DNA from 3 places in the Paenibacillus sp. FSL W8-0919 genome. Region 3 is predicted to be linked to each of the others. Evidence: riboswitches for the same ligand, from Rfam matches in the RefSeq annotation. Region 3 holds a riboswitch; each other region holds the start of a gene.
What was found. Region 3 has a riboswitch for cyclic di-AMP ahead of NST44_RS03335 (hypothetical protein). Riboswitches for the same ligand answer to the same signal wherever they lie in the genome.

Region 1 (10,446 bases), 1.3 Mb from region 3:
TCAAACCTACCAAGCCATCGAAGCGCTAACTAGCAACTACCCCGTGGCCTTGCTGTGTGAACTGGCAGGTATCGCTCGAAGTAGTTACTACAAATGGGCAGCCAGAAAGAATAATCCAACGCCCAAACAGATCGATGAGCAGGCTCTGAAAGAGAAGATTCTAGAGTGCCATACTCAGCTAAAGGGCATTTACGGATACCCACGGATTCGTGTCTGGCTAAAGAAAACCTTTGGCTTGAACGTCAACCATAAGCGTGTGTACCGGCTGATGAAAGAACTGGGGATTCGTGCGCGCATTAGGCGAAGGAAGCCATACTTTGGCCGTCGGGAGGCAGGGATTACCTCAACCAATGTACTGAATCGGGATTTTAACGCCACGGCACCCAATACGAAATGGGTCACCGATGTGACCTATCTGCCAATCGGCTCTCGCTTTCTGTACCTGTCGGTTATTTTTGACCTGTATAACAACGAGGTGGTTGCCTTTCGGATCGGACGCCACAACAATTTAAAGCTTGTGCTGGAGACCGTACAAGCAGCTGTACATAAACGCAAAGTAGCCAACCTGCTGCTCCACAGCGACCAGGGCTTCCAGTATACTCACAAGGAGTACCATGCTTTTTTGAAGCGTAAGAAAATTAAAGTGAGTATGTCGCGTAAGGGAAACTGCTGGGATAACGCTTGTATCGAGAGCTTCTTTGGACACCTGAAGTCAGAATGTCTTCGACTCGACACTTTCTCGACCGAGGAAGAGCTCGTAAAGGCAATTGAACGATATATCCATTTTTACAACCATGAACGTTTTCAACAAAAACTAAACAACCTTAGTCCGGTTGAGTACCGAACTAGGGTTGCTTAAGGCTGCTTTTTTAGGCTGTCTACTTGACAGGGTTAAGTTCAGACTCGGGGCTTTTTGCATATTCCAAGGAAGCTCTATTATATCGAGGGCGAATTATATAATGCTGACACCAGCGCTTCCGTAGCCAGCTACGGCAGTAGCGATCGTGATTCCTGAAGCCGTAGCTGAGAATACCATCAGCAAGCGGGTATTGGCCGCTACTGGAATGGCCAGACCGTCCACAAAACCGTTGCTGACTGTACCAAGGGCAAGAACGCCGGTAAGCGGAGGAGCCAGCGTTACAACCGCACCTGGAATTGGGGTGAAAATATTGCTTGTTGCCGGGGCGCTGTACAGCTGTGCTGTGATCGTAACGGTTGTTCCAACCAAGGAGAGCGCTACCGTAGTGCTGAAGGTTGCCGAGATCGCATCAATGGTGCCTGCTCTCGGCGTGTTGAATGCAAAGTCAAGCAGTGTTCCCCCAGCGCCGGTAAGGTCGACGGTTCCGCCAGCCAAGGTGACCGCTGGTCCGGAATTGCCGAAGCCTACCAGTCCGACCGTTCCAACCAACCCGCCGACAAGCGTTGTCAAGGCAAGCGGGATACCGGAAGCGAACGGAATGATGGCGCCTCCGCCAGGTATCCCCGGTACACCCGCAGGTCCTGCAGGTCCGACAGGTCCCGCAGGTCCGACAGGTCCAGCCGGCCCTACCGGTCCAGGGATGCCCTGTGGTCCTGCAGGCCCTGGAATGCCTTGCGGTCCCGCAGGTCCGATCGGCCCAATCGGTCCGACAGGCCCAACCGGTCCAATCCGCCCGCGCGAAACTCTTGGACAGCGGCGCACAAGCACCAGATCCTTTTTACCGTGATCGTGTTTGCCTTTGCCATGATCGTGGCATTTCTTTTTAGCGTGAAGCACTTTTTTCTCTATTTTTTTAGGTGAGCACAATTTCTTTTTTCTAAGAGAACGATCCAAATTCAAGCACCTCCTTTAGATTTGTTCTATACTACGCAACTTTTGCCTTGGGGGCATGGGTTAATAGCGTATTCCTGGTAGAAGGATGCCTATTATTTGCTAGAATGTACGGTTGCCCTATAGTAGGGGGCCCACCGATTCCGTCTGAGACAGGCCCGGCGCGGGCTGAAATGAGCGGGGGATAAAGACAAGCAATAGGATGTCATCCAGCGCACGAAAAAAATTTTTTTTTCGGGGAAGTACGAAGTCTCCTTTGCCACCTTTCGTACCGATCATTAACCGCATGAAAGATCAATGGGATGAACTTCGGGGGCTGGGTGGCGATAATCCTTGCTGTTAAGCGGATTGCACGCTCCGGGCAATATACCGAGATGAGCTGCCGCCCCCCCAATCCTCGGTTAACGGAAGCATGAGGTCACCTTCGTACCGGCATGGAAATGACTCCTGAAAGGGATCAAAAATGCGCGAAACGGGTTTGACTTTTCCTGGGTTTCCTTTTATCATGAACACACGCTTAGTTTCCGGCATGCACATGACGGAAAGCGGGGGAACCAGTTTTATCAGGGGCGAGTCACTTGATTTCAGAGTGTAGGGTACCATCTTACCCGAGTCCGTCAGCTAACCTCGTCAGCAGTGGATGGGTCTTTTATACATAACCGATGTTCATAAACAAAGGCCCTTGATTCTCTATAGGGGCCTTTTTCTCTATGTTGACCCCCTGCTGGCGGAGCTGTGTCCAATTCCCCTGTTCGGAGGTCTTTTTTGCGTGGACTTTGAATGGGATGTGAAAGGAGGACGACAGGCTGTAATGTGTCTTCAACTGAAGTGGTCTAGAAGAGGCGCTGTAGTTAGAGCAACAGGGCGATGCAGGAGTTCGGTCCCTTGAAGCCTGATGATGGTGCGCGGGGACAAGAGCTTCAAAAATCCCCAGTAAATCTATCTATAAACTTTGTTATTTGCGTGTCGTTGATTGTTCAACTGGTTACTTAAGCTCATCGAGTTGATGCCGGGTGTTTAAGAAATTCTTTGGGTCATTATCGAGGATTATAGGAGTTCATGTGATTAACGAAAGGTTGTGGAAGGATTTGAAGAAAGTGATTGTGCTGGTTTGGTGTTTGATTATGGTGGTATCCTTGGCCGCTTGCGGCGAGAAAGGGAGCACGCTGGAGCAGGCGATTGAACGTGGGTATGTCACGGTCGGCTTTGCGAATGAGAAGCCGTACGCTTACAAGGAGGCGAACGGCGAGCTTACCGGCGAGGCGGTCGAAATTGCCCGCGTCATTCTGGAGCGCCTTGGCATCAAGGAAATGAGGGGGGAGCTTACCGAATTCGGGTCGCTTGTAGCGGGGCTGCAAGCCGACCGGTTCGACATGATAACGGCCGGGATGTTCATTAATCCGGAACGCTGCTCGGCAGTCTTGTTCGCCGATCCGGAGTACAGTATCGGGGAAGCGCTGGCGGTAAAGAAGGGGAATCCGCTCGGGCTTGGAAGCTATGCAGATGTTGCCAAGGATGATGATGCCAAGGTCGCCGTCATGACCGGTGCCGTCGAGATCGGATACATGGAGAAGTCGGGCATTCCTTCCGAGCGCATTGTCCAGGTGCCTGATCAGGCTTCGGCAATCAGTGCGCTGCAGGCGGACCGTGTGCAGGCAATCACGATGACGGGACCGTCGCTGCAGGCAATGCTGGATTCCGCAAGCGATGAGAGCATCGAGCGCGTAACCGACTTTGAGCAGCCGGTCATTGACGGTGAAAGCGTGCGCGGGTACGGCGCGACCGCATTTCGGAAAGCGGACACCGAATTTCAGGAAGCCTATAATGCGGAGCTGCAAAAAATGAAAGAATCCGGCGAGCTCCTGGAAATCTTGCAGCAGTTCGGATTTACCGAGGAAGAGCTGCCGGGCGACATGACAGCGGCTGCGCTCTGCGGGAAATAGCATGCCGAACTCCTGGATTGAGTTCCTTCCCACACTGTTGAAGGGCGCGGAAATTACGGTCCTGGTCGCGATATTTTCCGCCATGCTTGCGATTGTTGCAGCCTTTGCGGCAGGACTATCCCGGTTATCCAAGCTGTGGATCCTGCGCACGCTAGCCGCTGTTTATGTGGAGGTCTTTCGGGGTACCTCCCTGCTTGTTCAGCTATTCTGGCTGTACTTCGCCCTTCCGTTCATCGGCATCGAGCTTCCGAAAATGCTGGCGGCTATTTTGGCAATCGGGCTCAACTTCGGTGCGTACGGCTCGGAGATTGTCCGCAGTGCGGTGCTCGCGGTACCCAAAGGTCAATGGGAGGCAGCGGTCGCGCTCAACCTGAAGCCCTGGCAGCGGATGTTGAACGTGATTTTGCCGCAAGCAACGCTTAGGATGCTGCCGCCGTTCGGGAACCAGCTGGTGGAGCTGATTAAGTCAACGTCGCTCGTCTATTTCATCACGATGGCGGATCTGACCTATCAGGCGATGGTGCTCCGCAACAACTATATTGCCTGGACGACGGAAATTCTTGCGCTGCTGCTCCTGTTGTACTTTGTGATCGCTACGCTCGTTGCGGTGGCGGTCCGGCTGCTCGAGCGGAAATTGACGGCGGGGAGGATGTAGCCTATGTGGGATTGGAATTATGCATTTGATATTTTACCGGAGCTGCTGCGGGCGCTCCAAATGACCGTATGGGTAACGCTCTGTGCGTTCGTGGTTGCGCTTATTGTTGGGTTGCTGCTGGCTTTTGCCGCGCGGAGCCGATTTAAGCCACTGTCGCTGATCACCAAAGGAATCATTGAGTTTATCCGAAACACGCCGCTGCTCGTGCAAGTCTTCTTTCTGTATTACAGTCTGCCGCTCCTAATGGGCATCTCGATCCCCGCCTTCTATGCTGGAGTGATCGGACTGGGGCTGCATTACAGCACCTATTTGTCCGAGGTGTACCGATCAGGCATTGAAGCGGTACCGAAGGGGCAGTGGGAGGCGGCAACGGCGCTGAATTATACGAAGGCCCAGACCTGGCGCAGCATCATATTGCCGCAGGCGGTACCGCCGATCATCCCGGTGCTGGGGAACTATTTGATCGTGATGTTTAAGGAAACGCCGATTTTGTGTGCGATTACGCTGGTGGAAATGATGATGACGGCTAAAAATATCGTGTCCCAGTCCTTTCGGGCGTTCGAGCCGTACACGCTGGTCGGAATTTTATTCCTGATCATCAGTTATATCGCGTCGCTGCTGGTTCAAAGGCTGGAAAAGCGCATGAATCTGCAGCGGGGACAATGAGGAGGGAAAGCGATGAATGCAGTTGTGATCGACGAACAGGAGGAGGCCCTGCCGTCCCGGACGGAGGAAAAGCCTTCAACCGGTATGCAGCCGATCGTGAGATATAAAGGGGTCACCAAATCCTTCGGCGAGCTGCAGGTACTCAAAGGCATCGATTTGGAGATCCAGCCCGGAGAGAAGGTGGCCGTGATCGGTCCGAGCGGTTCGGGGAAGACGACGCTGGGCCGGATGCTGATGACGCTCGAGGAGCCGACCGAAGGCACGATCGAGGTCGACGGCGAGCTGCTCTGGCATATGTACCATAAGGGAAAGCTCGTCCTGGCGGACGAAAAGCATCTGCACCGGATGCGATGCAATGTCGGAATGGTGTTCCAGCATTTCAATCTGTTCCCGCACATGAATGTGCTGCGAAACGTTACCGAGGCTCCGCGCAAAGTGCTCGGCTTGTCCAAGGAAGAAGCGGAGGAACGTGCAGTGTCCATGCTGGGCAAGGTAGGCCTTGCCGATAAGCTGAAGATGTATCCGGCGAATCTGTCCGGGGGACAGAAGCAGCGTGTCGCCATAGCAAGAGCGCTCGTTATGCGGCCGAAGGTGATGGTGTTCGACGAGGTGACGTCCGCACTGGACCCCGAGCTGGTGGGCGAGGTGCTTGCCGTGATCCGGGAGATCGCCGAGGAAGGCGAGATGGCGATGCTGCTGATTACGCATGAGATGGATTTCGCTAAAGAGATTGCCGACCGGGTGATCTTCGGCGCCGATGGCCGGATTGTCGAGCAGGGAACGCCGGAGGAGATTTTCGATCATCCGAAGAGCGAACGGCTGCGGAGCTTTTTGCAGCGCTTCCGCTCCGGTCGCGATTAAAACGTGGTGATGAATCAGGAAGGGGGGGGTGATTCCTATGGCAGTTGAGACACGTACCGAAATCATTTACCGAAGACCGGAAGCGCAGGACGGCACCCGGATCTGGGAGCTTGTCCGCGACACGGGTTCACTCGATCTGAACTCCCCGTATTGCTATATCCTGCTGGGCGATTATTTCAACGATACCTGCATGATCGCCGAGCATGAAGGGGAGATTGTCGGATTTATCTCTGCATTTCGTTCGCCACGAAATCCCGAGACGCTGTTTGTATGGCAGGTGGCGGTGGCGAGCTCGCATCGGAGGCAGGGAATCGCCCGGACGATGCTGGAGAGCATTCTGAACCAACCGGCTTGCCGCGGTGTCCGATTTATTGAGGCGACCGTTTCGCCCAGTAATATCGCATCCCGGCGGTTATTTCTCGGCTTTGCCGAAGAGAAGTCGATCCCCAGCACGGTAACCGTCGGTTACGGGGCGGATCTGTTCCCGGATGGAACGATCCATGAGGATGAGCCGCTGTTCGTGATTGGCCCTTTTTTCAATGACATTTAAACAAAATGGAGGGAAATATGGACAACCAAGTCATGGAGATGCCGAAGCTTACGGTGTTTGACAAGCTGGAGTCGGAAGTAAGAAGCTATTGCCGCAGTTTTCAGACTGTTTTTGACAGGGCTAAAAATGCAAGGCTCTGGGATACCCGGGGCAATGCGTATATTGATTTCTTCGCCGGTGCCGGCGCGCTGAATTATGGACATAACAATGAAAGGATCCGCCAAAAGCTGGTGGACTATATGATGCATGACGGAGTTACGCACAGCCTGGACATGGCCACGGACGCGAAGGAGCACTTTCTGATCCGATTTGAGGAAGTCATTCTGAAGCCGAGAGGTTGGAACCACAAAGTGATGTTCCCCGGGCCAACAGGCACCAATGCGGTTGAAGCCGCGTTGAAGATCGCCCGGAAGGTGACCGGACGCTCTACGGTATTGTGCTTCACGAACGCCTTCCACGGCATGTCGCTAGGCTCGCTCGCCGTAACGGGAAATGCCTTCAAACGCCAGGGGGCCGGCGTCGATCTGAGCCATTCGGTATTTATGCCTTATGACGGATACTTTGGCGAAGACGTGGATACGATGGCATATATGGAGAAGCTCCTGGATGATCCCGGAAGCGGGATACCGCTTCCGGCTGCAGTCATCGTGGAGGCGGTTCAGGGGGAAGGCGGGTTGAATGCCGCCAGCAATGAATGGCTGCAGCGTCTTTCCCGTCTGTGCAAGGAAAAAGGCATACTGCTCATTCTGGACGACATCCAGATGGGATGCGGAAGAACCGGAACCTTCTTCAGCTTCGACGATGCCGGCATCGAGCCGGACATTATCTGCCTGTCCAAATCAATTGGAGGATACGGCCTGCCAATGGCCATCACGCTGATGAAACCCGAGATCGACATTTGGCAGCCGGGCGAGCATAACGGCACCTTCCGGGGCAACAACCTTGGCTTTATTGCCGCCGCGGAGGCGCTCGATTATTGGGCGACGGAGGAGTTCAAGCTTGAAATCGGCATCCGGAGCAGCCGGATTCGGGAGACACTGGAGAGCATGACGAGGGAATGTTCTCTGGGCGGTGAGATTCGCGGACGGGGAATGATTCAAGGGATTGCCTTTGATAGACCTGAGCTTGCGGGCAGACTGTCGGAAATCGCCTTCGAGCAGGGCTTGATCATGGAGACATCCGGCCCGCATGGTGAAGTGGCGAAGCTGATGCCGCCGCTGACGATCGAGATGAGCACATTGAACGAGGGGTTGGAAATGTTAGAAACCAGCATGAAGCGTTTATCTATTGAGGAGGGCTAATGATGATTGTGAAGCATTTGGAGGACATTATGGATTCGAAGGACGATATCGATACGGAGACATGGAATTCTAGAAGGCTTCTGCTGGCCAGGGACGGGATGGGCTTCTCTCTGCATGATACGCTGATTAAAGCCGGAACAGAGACCCTGATCTGGTATAAACATCATGTCGAAGCCGTGTACTGCGTCGAAGGCGAGGGCGAAATCGAAGTAGTCGGGGGAGAGACCTACCTGATTGAGCCCGGAATGATGTACGCGCTTGACGGACATGAGAAGCATTACCTCAGAGCCCGTTCCCAGATGCGCATGGTGTGTGTGTTCAACCCGCCGCTTACCGGTGCCGAAGTGCATGACGAAGAAGGCACGTACCCGCTGTTATCCTCTATTACGGACTAAGGAGATGATAAGTGATGAGCTATAGCCAAGAATCGACCCTGCAGGATAAGGAATTGGATCTGTACCCTTCGAGGCAGCATGCGGAGCCTAGAATCTTAGAGCGACAGGACCCGGTTGTTCATTCGGAGTGGACACCTGACGCCGCATTGTCGAAGGAGCAGTCCGATTTCTATGAGCGTAACGGCTATTTGTTCCTGGAGGGGTTCTTCGGTGGACAGGAATTGAGCCATTATCAGAAGGAAGCCCGTGAATTGCAGGTAACAGCGGGGACGTCCGAAGACGAGGAGGTGATCCGGGAGCCCGGCGGAAACGAGGTTCGATCCGTTTTTGCGGTGCATAAGAGCAATCCGGTATTCCAGGAGCTGTCAAGGCACCCGCGTTTGCTGGCGATCGTGGAATATCTGCTGGGAAGCGAGACCTACATCCATCAGTCCCGGATTAACTATAAACCGGGGTTTACCGGGAAGGAGTTCTACTGGCACTCGGATTTCGAAACCTGGCATGTCGAGGACGGCATGCCTAGAATGAGGGCGCTCAGCTGCTCCATAGCCCTTGAGGACAACTATCATTTCAATGGTCCGCTCATGGTCGTTCCGGGCTCCCACAAAGAATTCGTGTCCTGTATCGGAAAGACGCCGGACAATCACTTCAAGGATTCGTTGCGGAAACAGGAATACGGGGTACCGGATCATGACAGTCTGACGCGGATGGTAGAGAAGAGTGGAATTGATACCCCTATCGGGAAGGCGGGCTCTGTCATTCTCTTCGATTGCAACATCATGCACGGCTCGAACAGCAACATCACGCCGATGCCGCGCAGCAACATCTTCATGGTCTACAACAGTGTGGAGAACAAGGTCGTCCAGCCATATTCAGGCCAGAAGCCTAGACCGGAGTATATCGCAACACGTGATCATTTATGATCAGCCTGTCTCTCATAGGCTCGATCATCGGCATCAACGTAGTGTATGTCTCGATTTTTTCGCTGCGCTTGATCCTGATGATCAAAGGCAGAAGAGGGATTGCCTCTCTTCTGGCCATGCTGGAGGTTTTTGTCTATCTGCTCGGCCTGAACCTTGTCCTTCAAAACGTAGACAATCCCTTTAACATGGCAGCGTACTGCCTCGGCTTTGGCCTTGGCGTTTATATCGGAAGCCGGATCGAGGAATATTTGGCCCTTGGCTACCTTGTCGTTCAAGTCATCGTCAACTCCCTGGAGACGGATTTGGCAATGAAGCTGCGAGAGAAGGGCTACGGCGTCACCTCCTGGGAGGCGGACGGCAAGGATGGCAAACGTCTGGTGTTGCAGGTACTTGTGAAGCGAAAGAACGAGCGGCGCTTGATGGAGACGCTGAACAAGCTTTCGCCGCAGGCCTTCATCATTTCCCATGAGCCGAAGAACTTTAAGGGCGGCTTCTGGGTCAGGTTGACCGAGGGACGGAGACCGTAATTCATGAGGTCCGAAGAGAGTATGTGCTTCAAAGCGAAAAGCTCGCTTTCTGGAATCCGAAATTCCAAAAAGCGGGCTTTCTTTCGGGAAGGGCGATAGGGAGCTGCAGCCGGGCGGCAAAAAATCGGTATCCAGCCCTCGGCGTGCTTGCGGGATCGAAGGCGAAATGCCTCGTTGAACGGATTGGCGTTCGTCTCATTCCACTGAAGTCAGCGGTTGACGAACGGCGGGTGAACCGCGGCCTCCTCCTGATACCAGAAAAACGCATAATCCGTCATGGTGGAGGAGCTTCCGAGCTGGCGCAGCATGGCCGCAATATTGCCGCGATGATACGTGCCGTGATTCACTACATGCAGCACGATTTCGGACTGGCGGGTGTCCCGAATGCCGGCATACGGATTATCCAAGGTGATCAGCTGTTCGAGATCCGGATGGCCGCGGAAAAAAGACAGATAACCATCGGACAGCTCGATGAACCGCAGCTGCAGCTCCTCGGCGCCGAGGTCTTCCAGCTCTCCGCCCATCTGATGGGCTTCCGTCAATGCATCCTTCATATCCGAGCCTGTCAAAACCTTCAGCCAGCTGAAGTCGACGGTATAGATATGAATCAATGCGGCGGCTACGGACGGGAAGACGCTGTGGATCTTTTGGTTGTACAGCTCGCCGGGCAGCTCCAGCAGCCGGTTGAAAATCGCTTGGTTCGCCCATGCATGGTATTGATACATTTTTACGGGATATGTCATTTCAATCATCTCTCCTTTAACGCTTGGGTTTCGTTCTTGAATCCAGTGTAAACAAAAAAGTATGACAGCGGA
Region 2 (10,446 bases), 890 kb from region 3:
TTCACGGCATATCCCGCATTTCCGAAAGGACGGGAGGAGTACCAGTTCGGAAAGCGGTACAGCTTGCCGTCTGCCGAACGGAGCAGGTTCAAATCATCTCCCATCCAGGTCTTCAGATTCGTGTACTTATCCAGATAATCATCATAAGGAACGAGCTTGCCGGCCTTCTCCAGCCGGTCCATGTCCGGGTGGTCCCGGTCCGTCCAGATCATGTCAGGCAGATCATCGGAGGCCATCATGGCGCTCAGCTTTTGCGTATGGGCTCCGGCAGCTTTGATCATGTCAATCTTGACCTGCTTCTCCTCGCTGAGATATTTACCGATCGGCGTGCTTTCCCATTTAGGGAAGTCGGTATCCTGGTAATGGGCGTATGCGCTGAACTGGAGCGGCTTCTCTCCCAGCACCCACTTATCTTCTGTATTTTCTTTAGGCGGTTCATTCGGCTGTTCATTGGTCTTCGGTGGATTGTTTGTTGGCGGCGGCGAGCCTTCGTTGGACTTGGTGCATCCCGTCATGACGGTAACGAGCACCAGCAGCGCCGATGCCATGACCAGGAGCGGCTTTTTCATCTTGCTCATTCTCTTAACCCCTCTCATTCTCGAATTATATATGTTCAAAGCTGTTCGCCTTAAACCGATGCCAGGATTACTCTTTCAGCGAGCCTACGAGCACGCCCTTGACAAAATACTTCTGTACGAAAGGGTACACGAGGATAATCGGAGCGGTGACCACGATCATCATCGCCATCGTCAGCGATTTCGAGCTGGTGTTCTTGGAGCTTTCGATCAACGCAAGCGCGCTGCTGTCGATAGCGGAGCTTTGCGCGGTTTTGATATTGGCGTTCAGGGTCTCCCGCAATATCGTCTGGATCGGCAGCAAATCCTCGTTGGTGATATAGATGCTTGGCAGGAACCAGTCGTTCCAGTGACCGACCGCCGTGAGCAGCGCCAAGGTCGCGATGACCGGCCCCGAGAGCGGAAGCACGATCCTGAAAAAGGTCCCCCAATTGCTGCACCCGTCAATATGCGCAGACTCTTCCAGGCCGACCGGCAGCCCTTTAAAGAACGTGCGGAAGATGATCATATTCCAGACGCTCACCATAGAAGGAATGATAAACACCAGGAACGTATCCATCAGGCCGAGGGACCGGATCAGAAGGTAGGTCGGGATCAAGCCTCCGCTAAAGTACAGGGTGAATATAAAGAAGGTCATGTAGAAGCTCCTACCATACAAATAAGAGCGGGTCATTCCGTATGCCACGATAGCCGTCATCAGAATCGAGGTGGCGGTTCCGACGACCGTCCGGGCGATCGAGATCATAAACCCGTTGATCAGACGCTCATCCTGCAGGATCACCTGGTAATTCTCCAGCGTGAATTGACGCGGCCAGAACGTGATGCCTCCTTTGGAGGTATCCACGCCGACGTTGAAGGAGATCGCCACCGCGTTCCAGAATGGATAGAGCGCTGAGAAGGCCAATAAACCAAGCAGAACGTATATGACGGCAAGCATGACCTTGTCTCCGAAGCTGATTCTTTTTAACATGCTGTACCTCCTAAGCTTGCGAATCTTACCACAGACTGTTGCCGGATCGGCGGGCCATGTAGTTGGCAATCGTCAAGAGCGTGACGCTGACGATGGCTTTGAATAGCCCGATGGCGACAGCATAGGAATAGCGGTGTGTGCCTAGCCCCACGCGGTAGACGTACGTATCGATAACATCGGACACCGGCCTCAGCACCGGATTCGTTGCGAGAAGCAGGATATCCTCAAATCCCGCATTGACCAGGTTGCCAATGGCAAGAATCATGAAAATAATGACAACCGGCATGATGGAAGGCAGCGTAATGTTGAAAATCTGCTTGAATTTGCTTGCGCCGTCGATATCGGCTGCTTCATACAGTGCCGGGTCGATCCCTGCGATGGCAGCCATAAACACAATGGAGTTGAACCCGATTTCCTTCCACACATTCGCCGAGATTAGAATCGACCAGAAATATTCCTTCATGCCGAGGAAGTTAATCGGCTCGTTGATCAAACCTACGCTTTTCAGAAGCATGTTGACGCTTCCATTCTCTGTGGACAGCATCGACATCGTCAGACCGGCCACGATGACCCAAGATAGAAAATGAGGCAAATAGGTAAGCGTCTGGACCGTCCGTTTAAAGAACATATGGCGGACTTCGTTCAGCATAAGCGCCAGCAAAATCGGTGCCGGGAAGCCGATAAAGAACTTTAGCAAACTGATGACGAGGGTATTGCGGATCAGCCGCTCAAACTCCGGCGCGTTGAAGAAGGCTTCGAAATGCTTGAAACCGACCCATGGATTCTCCCAAATTCTCGAGCCCGTAAACAGGTTGTAATCCATAAATCCGGTAATCACCCCGTACATCGGCAAATATGAGAATATGAAGACGAGGATGACTCCGGGAATGACCATAAGCTGGACATCCCATTGTTTCATGAAGCGGCGCAAGAAGCTGGAGCTGTGGATTCGGGGCCCCGGGGTAACCGTTGCCGGCCGCTGTTTCGGTGCAGATTGGGACATGTTGTTCCTCCCGCTTGAAAAATATAGTCAAGGCGCATGCGAACATCCTTGCGACACACGTTAACGCCAGCCTAAGGGCTGCGGTCTTTCGGACTTAAGGACATTCTAACCTTGGCGATGGGGTGAAACTATATAACAAACCCGCGATTTTTTATACTTCTGACGGATGATCGGTACGGACACAGCTTGAAAAAGTATAAAGTCTGCCTGCCCACGGCATAAAAAAAGATGCCGCCTAATGATAGACGGCATCTTGATCTTATCAATTACTTTTTTTGTATCGGTTAAATGGATCGTTTCAGGGCATTGCCCATCGCATTTGAAGCACTGCACCCCGCGCATTCATTTAGCTCCGTACCGCTTACGGCATTCGCGCATATTCCGATATCGGGGAGAGGCCTCCCCTTCGGCTTATGTGCGCTTGATCTCGACAACGGTCGAGAAGAAGGTTGCCCCCTCACCCATGTCTGCCAGCCTGTCCGGCGTAAGGGCATTGGCCCGCTGCTTCCGGCCCTCGCCTTCCCACCAGAGGCCTTGGCTGACCACGGTGCCCGGCAGCATCTTATCCACCACTTTGGCGCGAGCCTCGTAGGTTCCGCGATCGTTGAACACAACGACCGGATCGCCGTCGGCAATCCCGCGCTGCTCCGCATCCTCGGGATGGATCTGGAGCGTCGGCTCCTTCTCCATCTTCTGATGCTTCTCGACATTTGCAAAGATCGAGTTCAGGAAATTGTGGTTCGGCGGAGAAATGAACATCAGCGGATACCGGTTCCCCCGTCCGCGCCGCACCCCGTCATAACCTTCCTTCAGCGGCACATAGGTCGGCAGCGGCGGAAGTCCGGCTTCCGCCAGTCTGGCCGAATACAGCTCGATCCGTCCCGAAGGGGTCGGAAGCCGGTCCAGGAAGCTCTCGAGAGGCGTCATGTCCAGCTTGACATGGCGCTCTGCCTTCAGCCTGTCCAGGGTCACTCCGTTTAAATACGGATTATCGGGATTATCAAGCGCACGGGCAATCATCTCTTCTTCCGATTCCCGGAAGGCTTCTTCCTCAAAGCCCATTGCCCGGCCGAGCAGGGAGAACAGCTCAACATTGCTCTTGCTTTCCCCCTGCGCCGGAATAACCGGCTCCTGAAGCTGAACGTATTGGTGCCAGTAGGAGGCGTACAGGTCCGTGCTTTCAAAGGAGGAGGTGGCCGGCAATACGATATCCGCATACTTGGCCGTGTCCGTCATAAATAAATCGTGAACGACCGTGAACAGATCCTCCCGTGCAAAACCCTCTTTCACGCGCTCCGTATCCGGAGCAACCACCAGCGGGTTGCTGCAGTAGACGAATACCGAGCGGATCGGCTTCTCGGTCATGGCCAGCGCTTCCCCGATCCGGTTCATATTAATCGTGCGCGCACCCGGGTTCGGCCGCAGATCCGGCCGTTCCAAAGCCTCGCTGTTCATGCTGTTGTAGCCCCCGTTTGATTTGGCGGCCCCGCCGCCCCGCTTGAGCCACTGCCCGGTCAGCGCCGGCAGGGCCGCAATGCTCCGTACCGTCATGCCGCCGTTATCATGATGCTGCAGACCGTTGCCGATGTGAATGTAAGACACGCCGGCACGGCCATACAGCTCGGCCAGCTTCGCCACATCGTCGGCCGGAATGCCCGTTACGGAAGACACGTATTCCGGCGTGTACGTCTTCACATGCTCCCTCAGCTCCTCATGGCCGATCGTATAACGTTCCATGAACGCCTCATCCACCAGCCCGTCCCGGAACAGGACGTGCATGATCCCGACGGCAAGCGCGGCATCCGTACCGGGATACAGCGGAATGAACCAATCCGCCCATTGGCCGGTCTGATTTTTATGAACATCGATGACGACGACCTTCGCGCCCCGCTTGCGGGCTTTTTCGGCGAGCACCACCTGATGCATGTTCGTGCTGACGATATTGCCGCCCCAGACGATGATCACATCGGCGTTCACCGTGTCTTCAGGGACCGTCCCCCCGTTGAAGCCCATGACCGATTTCCAGCCTTCGTTTCCGGCCGAATTGCAGATGGACTGCTTCAGCTTGCTGGCCCCCAGCCTGTTGAAGAAGCGGCGGTCCATGCCGTCTACGCTCAAGATGCCCATGTTCCCGTAGAAGCTGTAAGGCAGGATGCTTTCCGGACCATCCGATGCAATCAGCGCCTTGTACCGGTCCGCGATTTCCCGGATCGCCTCGTCCCAGCTGATCCGCTCAAATGAGCCGGCACCTTTCGGGCCGGTCCGGCGCAGCGGATAGAGCACACGCTCCGGATGGTATACCCGGTGAGCCATATTGCGCACTTTATTGCAGATCGCGCCTTGCGTGATCGGATGGTCGGGGTTGCCTGTAACCTTTACGATTTTCCCGTTCTCTTTATGCAGCAGCAGGCTGCAAGTATCCGGACAATCCAGCGGGCAAACCGCCGGAAATACGCCGTGTTCCTGATGAATCAATTTGTCCTCTCCCCCTTGTGCTCCAGCCTCTTTCGTATCCCCTTATCTTAAAAAAAATCAGCCTTATCGTAAAGTCATACATTTTTTTCTAAAGATGTGATTCACCCCTCGAACTCCCGGGTATATTTCTATCAAGAGCAAGGATGAGAAACCCAGACCCTTTCTCCTCCTCGCCATATCATGGACCACTCCCAAAAATTCGCCATGCATGTATCTCCTCCCCCGAGATACGGCATGGCGAATTTACATTACGGCCGGCTCAAGAAGCGGCCGCGAATGCTCTCTTCGGCTTGCTTCTTCGATAGGAGCATCCTCTTTTATCTGCACGCCTACCTTTTCCCCTCACCGCGTTTTCTGCTTTCCCTACCGCGCTTTCAGTTTCCAAATCTTCGCATTCAGCGATTTATTGCGTAAATCTGCAAAATAATGATCCCGCGAAAGTCCGTATCCCATGTAATCGCTTACTTATGGATCATTCGGTTCCTTACTGCCGAAAATAGCGGCAAAAGGCCGTTTTACAATCGAATGCCGCAGGCGTAATATACTATTCAGATTTCAAATCCAATATAATCTCACAGTTGATTCGCCGAATTTCCAGAGAGGAAAATGGGGGAACCGAAGCGTATGCCTGCCGATGCGGCAGCCATACTATGGGGTGAATCCTGAATAACCGCGGCCGGTCCCGCGCGGCATCAGGTAGGGCGACTCTCGCGCCCGAATCCGACAGCTAACCTCGTAGGCGTTAATGGGAGGGTTGTGAACTTGTGCAAAAAACACAGGCTCTAACCTGTGTTTTTTCTATGCCAAAAATCGAAATGGAGATGCATCCCATGCCCGGCCCTTGACCATTCACCCAAGCCACATAGCTTTATGCTTTTTTGGGGAAAACGACCCAAAATCCAAATCGAATCGGTGGTGAAACACGATGCTATCTTCCATCAAGCGCTTCCTCATCGGAAGACCGCTTAAATCCAATGAATTAGGCGATCAAAAATTGAATAAAACCAAGGCCCTGGCGATTTTGTCATCCGATGCCCTGTCATCCGTCGCCTACGGCCCCGAGCAAATCCTGCTGGTGCTGATGACTGTCGGCGCGGCTGCCTATTGGTATTCCATCCCGATCGCCATCGGCGTTCTCGTCTTATTGCTGGCGCTGATCCTATCGTACAGACAGATCATCTTCTCTTATCCGCAGGGCGGTGGAGCCTATGTCGTGTCGAAACGGAATCTGGGCATGTATCCAGGCCTCGTTGCCGGAGGCTCCTTGCTCGTCGACTATATCCTAACGGTGGCGGTCAGCGTATCGGCCGGTACGGATGCGATTACGTCGGCTTTTCCCGAGCTGCGTCCCTATAATGTCGGAATCGCCGTACTGTTCGTCCTGTTTCTTACCGTGCTGAACTTGCGGGGCGTGACGGAATCCGCCTCGATTCTGGCCTATCCGGTCTACCTGTTCGTACTGGCCTTGTTTATTCTGATTGGCGTCGGTCTCTACGATATTGCAACCGGCCACGCTTCGCCGGAGCTGCACACCAAGATCGGCACGCCCGTCGCCGGACTGAGCCTGTTTCTGCTCCTGCGGGCGTTCGCTTCAGGCAGCTCCGCGCTCACCGGGGGTTGAAGCCATATCCAACGCCATTCCGAACTTCAAGGAGCCTGCACCGAACAACGCCGCCAAAACCCTGGCCGCGATGGGCTCCCTGCTCGCCCTGTTATTTTCGGGAATCGTCTTCCTGGCCTATTATTACGGGGTCAGTCCCAGCGAAGAGGTGACGGTTGTCTCCCAAATCGCCGAGCATACCTTCGGCCGGAACGCGCTGTATTATTTCATCCAGGGGACCACGGCGTTAATTCTGATCCTGGCGGCCAACACGGGGTATTCGGCATTTCCTCTGCTGGCCGTCAACCTGGCGAAGGATAAGTTCATCCCGCGGATGTTCACGGTCCGGGGGGACCGCTTGGGGTATTCCAACGGCATCATTATCCTCGGTCTTCTGTCCATCGTGCTGATCCTGGCCTTCGAGGGCAAGACCGAGCATCTGATCCCGTTGTACGCCGTCGGCGTATTCATTCCGTTTACCTTGTCGCAGACGGGGATGATGGTGAAGTGGCTTCGCGAGAAGCCTCAAGGCTGGCTCCCCAAGCTGGTCATTAACACGACGGGAGCCGTTATCAGCTTTGCGGTAACGTTGATCTTTTTCCTCACGAAATTCGCCCAGGTGTGGTCGGTGCTCCTGTTTCTGCCGCTCATCATCTGGATCTTCACCCGGATTCGGAATCACTATGAAGCGGTCGCCGATCAGCTCCGGATTACGACCTGCGAGCCGGCAAAGCCGATCGAGGGCAATATTATTATCGTACCGGTAGCCGGCATTACGCATGTGGTGGAGAACTCGCTCAATTATGCCAAATCACTGTCCGCTGACCAAATCATCGCCGTTTACGTGAACTTCGAACGGGAAGACCAGATTGCTTTCGAGGAAAAATGGAAGAAGTGGCAGCCGGACGTCCGGCTGGTGACGCTGCATTCGCCATACCGCAGCATCATCTCGCCGCTCACTAAATTCATCGACACGGTACAGCGCAAGGCCAGCGAGTCCGACTACCAGGTGACGGTCGTCATTCCACAGTTCATTCCGAAGAAGGGGTGGCACAACTTCCTGCACAATCAGTCGAGCTTGCTCATTCGCGCTCATCTGCTTTACCGGCGGGATGTTATTCTTACAACGGTTCCTTATCATTTGAAGAAATAGCTGCAGCCCGGACCCATGGCGGGGACGGGCTTTTTCTGCCTTTGCATCCGGTTCGCTTCCCACATCCGCTCCCAAGCGGCTGATGCTGATTCTTCTGAGATGGATTGGGAAGAGACTGGTAATTTACCGAAGGAAAGCGTACGCGCATGGCCGCCAACACCTTCGACATAGGCTTTTTTCTGGGGACAGGCAGCCTTAGGCTTTCAAAGCGTCTTATTTTTCTTTATAATGTCGGAATGGATGGGTCATGCATCGGGGAAATCTATCTAAATAAACATCTAGGAGACTCCATTTATGAGCTTGAAACACAATCTGCTTCGCAAGAAGCCGATTCCGTCTTTGACAGGCGGAGAAGTGCGTTCCGCATTGAAGAAACAGCTCGGCGTCATGGACTTGATCGTCCTTGGCGTCGGTTCTATTGTGGGAACGGGAATTTTCGTATTAACCGGCGTGACGGCCGCCACCCATGCCGGTCCGGGACTGATCTTGTCATTCCTCCTGGCAGGGCTGGTATGCGCCTTCTGCGCACTATGCTATGCCGAATTCGCCTCCACCGTGCCGGTAGCCGGCAGCGCGTATACGTACAGCTACTCCGCCTTTGGGGAAGGCCTCGCTTGGCTGATGGGCTGGGATTTGCTCCTGGAATACGGCTTTGCAAGCGCCCTCGTATCCAGCAGCTGGTCGGGATATGTGCAGAGCATTCTGTCCGGGTTCAATATTCATCTTCCTGTTGCCATTACAAGTGCCTTCAATCCTGCGAAAGGCACATACGTGGATGTGCCGGCGATCGTCATCGCGCTGTTGATTACATGGATCGTATCCCGGGGAGCGAAGGAATCCACCCGGCTCAACACCATCATGGTATATCTGAAGATAGCCGTCATCGTTCTGTTCATCGGTGTCGGAGTTTTCTACGTGAAGCCGGACAACTGGACGCCGTTCCTTCCGTTCGGCATCGAAGGGGTCATGACGGGGGCGGCCATCGCCTTCCTCGCATATATCGGCTTCGACGTCATCGCCACAGCTGCGGAGGAAGTGAAGCAGCCTCAGAAAAGCCTGCCAGTCGCCATATTAGGCTCTCTGCTTATCGTTGCCATCCTATACATTGCCGTTACGGCGGTATTAACCGGCCTTGTGCCGTATCATCTCTTGAACGTGAAAGACCCTGTCGCCTTCGCGCTGCTGTATATTGAGCAGGACTGGATGTCCTACTTCATCTCGCTCGGAGCCCTCGCCGGCCTGACCACCGTCCTCATGGGGGTATTGTTCGGTCAATCCCGGCTGCTGTACGCACTCGGTCGGGACGGCTTGCTCCCGAAACGGATGAGCTCGGTCAATCCGAAGACGAAGTCGCCCGTATTCAGCACTTGGGTATCCGGCATCTGCATCGCGGCGCTGTCGGGCTTCGTTCCGCTTGGAAACCTGGCGGACCTGGCCAGCATCGGCACGCTGTTCGCCTTTATTACCGTTTCTCTCGGCATCATTGTCCTGCGCAAGACGCACCCTAACCTGAAGCGGACCTTTCGCGTGCCGCTGGTTCCATGGCTGCCCTTAATCGCCACGCTCAGCTGCTTGTACCTGCTCACGACGCTGCAGCGGATCACCTGGATCGGGTTCATCGTCTGGATCGGGCTCGGCATCATTATCTACGCCGTGTATGGTTACAGGCACAGCTCGCTGCGCCAAGACGCAGCACCAGACGAATCCTGACTTCGAGTGAACGTCTTGCGCGCTACCATAGATTAAACCAGCCTTGACCTCATCATTAACGAAGAGAAGAAGGGACTCTCCCGTAAGGTCCATTGACCTGGGACAGTCCCTTCTCTTTTCTTATAAGTAAGTTGTTGAGCTGAGCGCTCTAGGATTCCATCACGCCTTTAGGGGCAGCCGTCGGCCCGGCAGGCATGCCTTCAACCGGCACCTTGGCGGCGGGAAGCTTTATGCTGACGAACGAGGATACCAGGAATATGGCTCCTGCCGTGAAATATACCGCAACGATCGACGATGCCGCCATATACCATCCCGTCAGTCCGGAGCCGATCAGCAGCATGCCGGTAAAGACCGGCGTCATGACGCCATTGAGACGCCCGATATATTGTTCATCAACCTGCCGCATCATCAGTGCCATCAAGACGGTTTGCGCCAGCGCCATCAGCACGCCCGTAACAAAACGCATGGCACCGGTCAGGAGCGGCCACTTCGACAGTACTTCGATGCATGTGGACACCCCCAGGAAGGCAAGACCAGCAAACAGAAGATACGAGCCTTTCACCCTCCCGGCGATGACGGCAGCAATAATCCCCCCGATCAGCATCCCTGCACCCTCAAGCGCGGTAAACCACTGCACGCTGGTCATATCCAGCATCAACCGCTCGGTGATGACAAAGATATCGAGCGGCTGGACAAGTCCCGCCCCGAGCGCCAGAAGAACATAAACCACCAAAAGAACCTTCAGCCATCCGGTACGACCGATGTAGCGGAAGCCCTCCTTCAGTTCTTCTGTAAAAGAGCTTGCAGAGTCGGCCCTATCCGCTGCTTCATCCACATGCGAGGGGAGGAATGCCAATACGGCGGCAGAGCCGGCAAATATGACAAGCAGGCTAATCAAAGACGCTTCGAGGCCGAAGGCTTGATAGATCGTCGTCCCGATCATCGGCCCTAGAATAATGA
Region 3 (10,446 bases):
ATTTGTGGGCATGGACAATTATGTCCAGATCTTCCAGGACGAACGCTTCCTGTCATCGGCTTGGCACACCGTGCAGTTTACGCTTCTGGCGCTGGTATGCGTCAATATCCTGGGCCTGGGATTCGCGCTGCTAGTGACGACCAAGCTTCGCTCGCGTAATGCCGCAAGGACGATGTTCTTTATGCCGAACCTGATCGGCGGCCTTATTCTCGGTTATATCTGGCAGTTCATTTTCACCGATGCCTTTAGCTTCCTTGGGGAGAAAACCGGGCTCGGCAGTATCTTCTTCAACTGGCTCCTGCATCCGCAGTTCTCGCTTTATGCGATCGTTGTCGTATTTACCTGGCAGCTTGCCGGCTATACCATGATCATCTACATTGCCGGCATCCAGGGGATCCCGGATGAATTGATGGAAGCGGCCAAAGTCGACGGCGCGAGCCTGTGGCAGCGACTGAAGAGCATCGTCTTCCCGCTCCTGATGCCATCGTTCACGATATGTCTGTTCCTGACGCTGTCGGGCGCATTCAAAATCTACGACGTGAACCTGTCCCTGACCAAGGGCGGTCCGAATAACGCGACCGAGATGTTTGCGATGAATATTTTCAATGAAATATTCGCTTACGGCAATTACGGCATAGGCCAGGCGAAAGCGATCATCTTCTTCCTGATCGTAGCCGGGCTTACCTTGACCCAAGTGATCATTACGAAGAGAAGAGAGGTGCAGATGTGATGAAGAAAACAGGCAAATGGCTGCTCGATATCGTACTGCTTCTCTTCGCGATCGTCTTCCTGTCTCCCGTCTTCATCATGCTGATTAACTCGTTCAAGGACCGTGCGGAGCTGTATGAGAACGCGCTCGCGCTTCCATCGTCCTTCAGCTTCGAGTATTACAAGTCGGCGATGGAGAAGATGAATTTCTTTACGGCGCTGGGCAACTCGCTCTACGTGACGGTTGTCTCGGTGATTCTTGTCATCGTCCTGGCTTCCATGACGGCATGGATGCTGGTGCGGACGGATAACAAGCTGAGCAAAATCATTTTCTTCACGTTCGTGGCGACGATGCTCATTCCGTTCCAGACGCTGATGATGCCGCTTATGCAGGTGATGGACTGGATCCGCAGCAATCTGCATATTCCGATGCTGAATACGCATGAGGGCTTGATCTATATGAATGTCGGTTTTACCTCGAGCATGGCAGTCTTCCTATACCATGGCTTTATCAAGTCGGTACCGGTCGCTCTGGAAGAGGCCGCGACGCTGGACGGCTGCTCCAAGCTGGGCGTATTCTGGAGAATCGTATTTCCGCTGCTGAAGAACATCACCGTAACGGTAGCGATTTTGAACGTGATCGCCCTGTGGAATGACTATCTGCTGCCGTCCCTGACGCTGTCGGATAAAGGGCTGCGGACGATTCCGCTTTCGACGTTCTACTTCTTCGGGGAATTCACGATCGTATGGAACCAGGCGATGGCCGGCCTGACCTTAACGATTATCCCGGTGGTCATCTTCTACATTTTCGCGCAAAAGTATATCATCAAAGGGATTGCTGCAGGTGCGGTTAAATGAGGCGGATCATTACCAGAGCGGATGATTTGGGCTCGAGCCGTTCGGCCAATCTGGCGATTGCCAGAACCGTAGACGCCGGATTTATCAAAAACGTATCCGTAATGGCGCCGGGGCCGTATGCTGCGGAAGCGGCCGAGCTGCTGGCCCACCGCGATGACATATGCTTCGGATTCCACATGACGCTGAATGCGGAGTGGGATCACATCAGATGGGGACCTGTTTCGGCGAAGGAACAGGTTCCTTCGCTTGTGGACCCAAGCGGATATTTCTATCAGGATCCGTCGATGTTCAAGCAATCCCCTCCGGCCTTGGAGGAGATTGCGGCCGAGTGCAGCGCGCAGCTGGATAAGCTGACGGCGCTGGGCTTTCGCATAACGTATGCGGATTCGCATATGCTACCGGAGCGCTTCGTCCCCGGGCTTCAGGAAGAGCTGGACCGCTGGATTGCAAGCAAAGGACTGATCAATCACCGGTATTACTATAACTTTTTCCCTGGCGGCGTCCCTTCTTCCGTCCCGCAATTCGAAGCTGTGCTCAGCAGGCTCACAGACGAGCAATACTTCTTTCTGTCTCATCCGGCACTCTATTCGGAGGAGATGACGCAGTGCGGCAACGCTTGGGTCGACGGCGAGGAGCTTGCGCGCGGGCGTGATGCAGAGGCTGCCTTTCTGATGCAGGAGGACTTGATCGAGATCAGCGAGCGCCATGGCTTTCGACCGATTCGATATGATGAAGCGGTTTCAGAATCTGGTGTATAATGGTTCTGACAGGATGATCGATCACTTGCAATATACAGGGAGAGGCGGATTTTTATGAGTATGGACACGGTTCAATCATTGTCAAGAAGCACCCCCGAACGCCAAGGCATTTCCTCGCGGGCCATCGAGCGCTTTATCGGTTCGGTCCAGGATCAAGGACTAGAGCTGCACAGCTTTATGCTGCTGCGACGCGGTCATGTCATTGCGGAAGGCTGGTGGGATCCGTACGGGCCCGAGCTTCCGCACATGCTGTTCTCGTTAAGCAAGAGCTTTACCTCAACTGCGATCGGACTCCTCGCTGAGGAAGGCCGCATCGCCTTGACGGATCAAGTGATCAGCTTCTTCCCGGAATATGCGCCGGAAGATCCATCTCCCAACCTGGCGGCGATGACTGTGCGGGATTTGCTTGTAATGGGGACCGGCCATGCGGCGGAACCGCCGCTGGAATCCGATGATTGGGCAGCCGACTTCTTCAAGCAGCCTGTGGAGCATAAGCCTGGGACCCACTTCGTGTATAACAGTGCCGCTACGTATATGCTCTCGGCGATTTTGCAGAAGACGACCGGCCAGTCGCTGCTGGAGTATTTGGAGCCTCGGCTCTTCGAACCGCTCGCCATTCACGGGGCCACATGGGAGAACTGTCCGCGGGGCATCAATGCCGGCGGCTGGGGACTCAAGCTGAAGACGGAGGATATTGCAAAGTTCGGTCAGCTGTATTTGCAGAAGGGTGTTTGGGGAGACAAGCGCCTCATTCCCGAGGCGTGGGTCCTCGAAGCGACATCGAAGCAGATTTCGAACGGGCCGGCAGACGGCTCCTCCGATTGGACGGAAGGCTACGGCTACCAGTTCTGGAGATGCCGGCATGGCGCCTACCGCGGTGACGGCGCATTCGGCCAATACTGCATCGTTCACCCGGAGCTGGAAGCGGTGATCGCCATCACCTCGGGCTTGAATGATATGCAGGCCGTTCTGAACAGCATATGGGAGCATCTGGTGCCGGCCTTTGAGCCGGATGCTTTACCGGCGGATGAAGGAGCGGAAGCCTCGCTCTCCGGCACGCTCGGAGCGCTGAATGTGCAGCCGCCGAAATTCGCGGCCTCCTCCACGCGGGAGCAGGATGTTTCCGGAATCGTGTTCGAGCTCGAGGAGAATGAGCAGAAGCTCCGTACCTTCTGCGTTCGTTTCTCGGAGGAAGAAGCCGTGCTGGAGATCGAAGCGCACTACGGCCTCGAATCGCTCACGCTTGGCCGGAACGCATGGGTGGAAGGCACGACAAGACTGTTCCGGATGGAGGAGGGCAAGGTATGCTCCTCCATGACGTGGAATGACAACGGCAATCTGGTGATCACGCTTCGAGCGGTCGAGACGCCGTTCCGCCTGACCGTGGAGGCTGACTTTACAGAAGACGGGCTTCATTTGGCCCAATCGTTCAATGTATCCTTTGGAGACCCGGGGCTGAAGCCGATTACGGGTCAGGCAAGGGAAGGGCAGTAATGAGGCTAGGCGCTCCCTCAAGTGCAGATTGGGGCGTGAACCATAGAATTGCTTGAAGCACAGCCGTAACGTCAGCAATGAACAAACGCGCTTGGACGCTCGGAGATTTCTCCGAGCGTTTTTTAACGTGTGTTTCTTTCCCTTCCGAAGTCGCTTTTCCATTTTAGCGGAAACTCCCACCAAGCCGAAGGAATGTCCTCTTCGCATGATGCGACCTTTTTTGCATATGAGTTAAGGTAGAGCGCATTTTACTCCGAGAAGAGGGTGAGGCATGCATGGACGGGACCGAGCTTTACCGGAAAGTCGTGTTGACGGTGTCGGGGAACCGGCTGGTGAAATGGCTTTCGATTCGTTACGGCAAGAAACTAGCGGGCAGATTCATTGCGGGAGATACGCTGGAAGAGGCACTCGATGAGATCGAAAGGCTGAACGGGAAGGGAATCCTGGTAACGCTGGACCATCTGGGAGAGGGCATTACTTCGCTGACGGAGGCTTCGGCCTACCGGGAGGAGTATATTCGGCTTGTGGAGGGCATCGCCAACCGGGGAGTGCAATCGAACGTATCCCTGAAGCCGACGCAGATGGGCTTGGCGCTCGACCCGCAGGCAGCATACGAGAACATTAGAACGGTGGTCCGGGCGGCCCAAAGGCATGGCAACTTCGTACGGCTGGACATGGAGGACTCGCTATTCACGCAGGCCACGATCGATATGACGCTGCGGCTTCATAAGGAGGGGCTGACCAATGTGGGAACGGTCATCCAGGCCTATTTGTACCGGTCGGAGGAGGACGTCCGGATGCTAATGAAGGAAGGGGTGAAACTCCGGCTGGTCAAGGGAGCTTATAAGGAGCCGGGAACGATTGCGTATCAGAAGAAGCAGGAGATCATCGGCAATTATAAAAATTTAATCAAGCTTCAGCTGGACCAAGGAGCCTATACCGCTGTCGCGACCCACGATAACAACATCATCGATTGGGTCAAAGTATTTGCAGAGCAGAACCGGATCAAGAAGGATGCGTTCGAGTTTCAAATGCTGTATGGGCTGCGCATGAAGGACCAGGCCCGGCTAGCGCAGGACGGTTATCGAATAAGATGCTACATGCCGTACGGCACGATGTGGTACCCGTATTTTACCCGCCGCATTGCAGAGAAGCCGGCCAATCTGATGATGGTGCTGAGGAATATGTTCAAGTGATTGGGAAGCGAAATACCGCTGGCGATTTCGGTGGGGAAACGGTTCGAAAGGTCGGAAAAAGTAAATTCCGATTTGTGGCCGTTATTTTCTGAAAAAACGTGAAAACAGCGAAGGAAAGCGCGTACATTTGGGAATGGCATTCATTATTGCCATTCCATCGCCTTATATCGCTTTATTGCTAAGAAATGGCGAAATAGAGAGGGATATCGAGTATGGAGAAGATAATCGGGGATGAAGAGGACTTTCCGGATTGCACCTGTTCCATAATACGTTACACGGGTTTTCGTCTGCATTTACTTCCCGAATCGCCGGTCGTATGATACGAACTATGAATTGACCGGATGATTTCCGGAAGCTGGCAGGGCGGCCTGATACCGCCGTGGAAGCCGGCCAGTGTGGGAGCTGCGGCCTTCCATCGGAAAAAAGCGCGTATGCCGGAGACCGCTATGGGGTCCTTCGGCTCGTACTTGCGTCAAGTGCCTCTCACCGCTTGACCCTCGGCCGGGCCGCTTTGACAGTTTTCGAAAACATCAGGGTCAACCATTAACCGAATACATGCAGCTCGCTAGATTCATTTTCGCTGAGTCCTTGAATGAAAAAGGAGCGGGGGAACCAATCGGGAGACGCGATTTCGCGCGTTCTCTCCGGGGTGAATCCCATAGACAAGATAACGGTCTATGGGTAGGGCGACTCTCACGCCCGAATCCGTCAGCTAACCTCGTAAGCGTATCGAGAGAGGCAACGATTGTCGTGACTTGACGAAGCCGCGGTGTTTTTCGCCGTGCCTTTAGGAAGAAGCCGCGGGAAGAGTTCTTCTCCTCCCGAGGCTTCTTTTTTGTTGCCTTCTCCGACGGACACGAGGAGGAGAACGTATGGAAAAAAAGCAAGACACGATTCTGATATCCGCGCCGACCAAGGCCGGAGAGGCATTCATCCGCCAATTGCTCTTAAGGGAGATCCCGTTCGCCGTTCTGGCAAACAACCCTGCAGAGGGGGAGAGGGCGAGCAGGCTCGGATGCAAGGATGTCATCATGCTCGACACGAGAGACGAGCAGACCTGGGTGCTTCCCGAACGGCCGATCGGCAAGGTGTTTCTGTTCGAGAACAGTTTGAACCTCTGCTGCCGCTACTTGCGAATATGCCGGACATGGACCTCGGCTTCGATCTATGTTATTACAAATTCCGGCAATCCGAGACTGATTTACAGAGGGCTTGGCGCGGATGTCGTGCTGCACACGAATCATGACCGCGTCGATTTCCTGATCGCCGCGCTTTTAGACTAGCTACCGGAAAGAGCTGTTTTTACGGCTTACCGCCAAGGAGGGATAACAATGCAGGATGTATATATGCTGCTTCTGCTAGGTGCAGCCTACGGGCTGTTCCGGCTGTTCATAAGCTGGTGCGGCCGCGTTATTCAAGAATCGGAGGGTGACAGGCCATGACGCTGATTTTGATATTGACCGCTGCGTTATTTTTATATTTGGTTTATGCGCTGATTCATCCCGAAAAATTTTAGGATTCCAACATAAAGGAGGAAGCCGCTTATCATGGGCATCGTACAAATCGCCATCGTCATCCTGGTTCTGCTGCTGCTCGTCAAGCCGCTTGGAACCTACCTCTATCTCGTGTTTCGCAATGAACCCGGCGGCACGGACAAATGGTTCTCCTGGGCGGAACGCCCGATATTTGCCCTCATCGGACTCAAGGAACGCAGGGGGATGAGCTGGAAGGGCTATGCGCTCAGCTTCCTGCTCACCAATATCATCCTGGTCGGAGCAGGGTATGCCATCCTCCGTTTTCAACAGGTGCTGCCGTGGAATCCGAACGGCATCGAGAACATGGAGCCGACGTTGTCGCTCAATACAATGATCAGCTTCATGACCAATACGAACTTGCAGCACTATAGCGGGGAGTCGGGCCTCTCTTACTTTTCCCAGATGGCCGTGATCATGATGATGATGTTCACGTCCGCCGCCACCGGGCTGTGCGTTGCCATCGCCTTTATCCGGGCCGTGACGACGAAAGGCGCTACGGTCGGCAACTTCTTCGAAGACTTCGTGAAGGCCATGACCCGGGTGTTTATCCCGGCGGCCTTCCTTATTGCCATGCTGCTGGTGGCACTGCAGGTGCCGCAGACGTTAAAGCCGACCATGAGCGTAACGACCCTTTCGGGATCAGAGCAGCAGATTGCGGTCGGCCCGGTAGCCGCGCTTGAATCGATCAAGCACTTGGGAACGAACGGAGGCGGCCATATGGGAGCCAATTCCGCGCATCCGTTCGAGAATCCATCCCCGTTGACGAACGTGATCGAAATATTGTGCATGTGGAGCCTCGGGGCTGCCCTGCCCTATACGTTCGGATTGTTCGCCAAGAGCCGCAAGCAGGGCTGGATCGTGTTCTCTGTCATGATGACGCTGTTCATCGGTTTTCTATCCCTGAACTATGCGGCCGAATCAAGCGGGAATCCAGCGCTGAACCGGCTCGGGATTGATTCGTCCCAAGGCAGCATGGAAGGCAAAGAGGTCCGCTTCGGCATTCCGCAATCCTCCTTGTTTACGACCGTCACGACGGCGGCCACGACCGGATCGGTCAACAACATGCACGATACCCTGACCCCGCTTGGGGGCATCACGCCGCTAGCGCTAATGATGCTTAATTCCGTCTTCGGCGGGAAGGGCGTCGGCTTGATGAACATGCTCATGTACGCGATTCTGGCCGTATTCCTGGCCGGGCTGATGGTCGGACGAACACCCGAATTTCTTGGCAGGAAGATTGAAGCGAAGGAAATGAAGCTGATCGCCGTCGTGATCCTGGTGCACCCGTTCATCATCCTGGCACCGACAGCGCTTGCGTTGATGACCGATGCGGGTCAATCAGGCATTACGAACGCAGGGTTCCACGGCATCTCCCAGGTGTTGTATGAATATACGTCTTCGGCGGCGAACAACGGGTCCGGGTTTGAAGGGCTTGCCGATAACACGCCGTTTTGGAATGTAACAACCGGTCTGGTCATGCTGCTCGGCCGTTATATTTCGATGATCGCATTGCTGGCGGTCGGCGGATCGCTGATGCGGAAACAGTGGGTGCCGGAGACCCCAGGAACGTTCCGTACTGATAACGGGTTGTTCGCCGGCATTCTGATTGCCGTCGTGCTGATTATCGGCGCGCTGACCTTTTTGCCTGTACTGGTTCTCGGGCCGGTTGCCGAGCATCTTACGATTCGTTAAATAGAAGAGGTGACTTAGGACAATGAATAACCCCAAACAACGTTTAATGACCAAAGCGATGGTCGTTCAGGCGCTGAAGGACAGCGTTGTGAAGCTGAATCCTGTCTTGATGCTGAAAAATCCGGTCATGTTCGTGGTGGAGGCCGGAACGATCGTGGTGCTGCTGATGACGCTGTTTCCGTCCTATTTTGGGACGGAGAGCAGCATCGGCTTCAATCTGACCGTGTTCCTGATCCTGCTCTTTACGCTGCTGTTCGCGAATTTCGCGGAGGCGATGGCGGAAGGGCGCGGAAAAGCGCAGGCCGATTCCTTGAAGCAGTCCAAGAAGGAGATGACGGCCAATAAAGTAACGGAAGGAGGCGGCGTTACGGTAGTTCCGTCGACCGAGCTGCGAAAAGGGGATATCGTCATCGTGTCCCAAGGCGAAATGATACCTGGCGACGGCGAGGTTATCGCGGGACTGGCATCCGTCGACGAATCGGCCATCACCGGCGAATCTGCGCCGGTGATCAAAGAGGCCGGTGGCGACTTCAGCTCGGTTACCGGGGGCACCCGCGTGGTTAGCGATACGATCAAAATTCGGATTACGAGCGATCCGGGAGAATCGTTTCTGGACCGGATGATCTCGCTTGTTGAAGGAGCCTCCCGACAGAAGACGCCTAACGAAATTGCGCTTAACACGCTTCTGACCGTACTGACGCTCATCTTCCTGATCGTGGTGGTGACACTGGCGCCGATTGCGAAGTACCTCGGCATCGAGCTGTCGGTTCCGGTGCTCATCTCGCTGCTTGTCTGCCTCATTCCGACGACGATCGGCGGTCTGCTGTCAGCGATCGGCATTGCGGGGATGGACCGGGTCACCCGGTTCAATGTGCTGGCGATGTCGGGGAAGGCGGTAGAAGCAGCCGGGGATATCAATACGATGATTCTGGATAAGACAGGAACGATCACATTCGGGAACCGGATGGCCAGCCGATTCATTCCGGTGGGCGGCGAATCGCTGGCTTCCGTTGCCCAGTGGGCGGCCGTTAGCTCTCTGCTGGATGAGACGCCCGAGGGCCGTTCCGTGCTGGAGCTGATGAAGAAGGAAGGATATGCCTTCGATGAAGGGGTGGCGTCCTGCGCCGAGTGTGTCGAATTCAAGGCCGAGACGCGGATGAGCGGCATGAATCTGAAGGATGGCCGGAAGGTTCGCAAGGGAGCGGTGGACGCGGTGAAAGCTTGGGTGCAGGCACAAGGAGGAGAAATCCCCGCAGATCTGATCCCAAGCAGCGATGCTATCGCCACCGAGGGCGGCACGCCGCTGGCGGTTGCCGTCGACGACCGGCTCTACGGCTTGATCTACCTGAAGGATACGGTGAAGCCGGGCATGAAGGAGCGGTTCGAGCAGCTGCGCCGGATGGGCATCAAGACGATTATGTGCACCGGCGACAATCCCTTGACCGCAGCGACGATCGCCCGCGAGGCGGGCGTCGACGAATTCATTGCGGAGAGCAAACCGGAGGATAAGATTGCGGTCATCCGCCGGGAGCAGGCGGAGGGCAAGCTGGTTGCTATGACCGGCGACGGGACGAACGACGCTCCGGCGCTGGCGCAGGCCGATGTCGGCCTAGCGATGAACAGCGGCACGGTTGCCGCGAAAGAAGCGGCCAACATGGTGGATCTCGATTCCGATCCGTCGAAAATCATCGAGGTGGTTGCCATTGGCAAGCAGGTGCTGATGACGCGCGGTGCCTTGACCACGTTCAGCGTGGCCAATGACGTGGCCAAATATTTCGCAATTATTCCGGCCATGTTCACAGCGGCTATTCCAAGCATGGGCGCACTTAATGTTATGGGGCTCGGCTCCCCGATGTCGGCGATTTTATCGGCGCTGATTTTCAATGCGATCATCATACCAGTGCTGATTCCGCTTGCGATGAAGGGCGTGTCCTACAAGCCGATGAGCTCATCCAAGCTGCTGCAGCGCAATGTGCTGGTCTACGGATTTGGCGGGGTTATCGTCCCGTTCGTCGGCATCAAGCTGATAGATATGATTGTCCATCTATGGATTTAAGGCGAGCGCCTTGGCGGTCCTAGCAAGGGATGCAAGAGTTTGCCCGCCGGTCACAATATCGCGATGAACCTAATCAGAAGGGATCGAAGAACCATGATGAATCATCCTGTGCAAAAAGCCTCTGGACGTGTTTCCGCTCGAGCCGAGGC

Region 1: it holds a riboswitch for cyclic di-AMP, as region 3 does, so the genes downstream of both, ehuB (ectoine/hydroxyectoine ABC transporter substrate-binding protein EhuB) here and NST44_RS03335 (hypothetical protein) in region 3, are expected to answer to the same signal.
Region 2: it holds a riboswitch for cyclic di-AMP, as region 3 does, so the genes downstream of both, NST44_RS07245 (APC family permease) here and NST44_RS03335 (hypothetical protein) in region 3, are expected to answer to the same signal.

The regions. Positions count from the first base shown of each region.
Region 1 is NZ_JBBOPV010000001.1:2,054,052-2,064,497, forward strand. It holds gene NST44_RS08920 (transposase) at 1-29, shown strand, start outside; gene NST44_RS08925 (IS3 family transposase) at 1-859, shown strand, start outside; gene NST44_RS08930 (exosporium glycoprotein BclB-related protein) at 953-1,756, opposite strand; cyclic di-AMP (ydaO/yuaA leader) riboswitch at 2,315-2,461, shown strand; gene ehuB (ectoine/hydroxyectoine ABC transporter substrate-binding protein EhuB) at 2,899-3,753, shown strand; gene ehuC (ectoine/hydroxyectoine ABC transporter permease subunit EhuC) at 3,755-4,408, shown strand; gene ehuD (ectoine/hydroxyectoine ABC transporter permease subunit EhuD) at 4,412-5,074, shown strand; gene ehuA (ectoine/hydroxyectoine ABC transporter ATP-binding protein EhuA) at 5,087-5,935, shown strand; gene ectA (diaminobutyrate acetyltransferase) at 5,973-6,485, shown strand; gene ectB (diaminobutyrate--2-oxoglutarate transaminase) at 6,503-7,786, shown strand; gene NST44_RS08965 (ectoine synthase) at 7,789-8,181, shown strand; gene thpD (ectoine hydroxylase) at 8,196-9,104, shown strand; gene NST44_RS08975 (DUF2179 domain-containing protein) at 9,101-9,631, shown strand; gene NST44_RS08980 (DinB family protein) at 9,841-10,374, opposite strand.
Region 2 is NZ_JBBOPV010000001.1:1,666,598-1,677,043, reverse strand. It holds gene NST44_RS07265 (extracellular solute-binding protein) at 1-578, opposite strand, end outside; gene NST44_RS07260 (carbohydrate ABC transporter permease) at 646-1,545, opposite strand; gene NST44_RS07255 (ABC transporter permease) at 1,571-2,548, opposite strand; gene NST44_RS07250 (molybdopterin-containing oxidoreductase family protein) at 2,960-5,023, opposite strand; cyclic di-AMP (ydaO/yuaA leader) riboswitch at 5,598-5,780, shown strand; partial or broken gene NST44_RS07245 (APC family permease) at 5,949-7,776, shown strand; gene NST44_RS07240 (amino acid permease) at 8,071-9,486, shown strand; gene NST44_RS07235 (MFS transporter) at 9,635-10,446, opposite strand, start outside.
Region 3 is NZ_JBBOPV010000001.1:780,806-791,251, reverse strand. It holds gene NST44_RS03360 (carbohydrate ABC transporter permease) at 1-730, shown strand, start outside; gene NST44_RS03355 (carbohydrate ABC transporter permease) at 730-1,566, shown strand; gene NST44_RS03350 (ChbG/HpnK family deacetylase) at 1,563-2,324, shown strand; gene NST44_RS03345 (serine hydrolase domain-containing protein) at 2,379-3,818, shown strand; gene NST44_RS03340 (proline dehydrogenase family protein) at 4,094-5,014, shown strand; cyclic di-AMP (ydaO/yuaA leader) riboswitch at 5,583-5,757, shown strand; gene NST44_RS03335 (hypothetical protein) at 5,887-6,297, shown strand; gene kdpF (K(+)-transporting ATPase subunit F) at 6,453-6,530, shown strand; gene kdpA (potassium-transporting ATPase subunit KdpA) at 6,562-8,241, shown strand; gene kdpB (potassium-transporting ATPase subunit KdpB) at 8,264-10,297, shown strand; gene kdpC (potassium-transporting ATPase subunit KdpC) at 10,394-10,446, shown strand, end outside.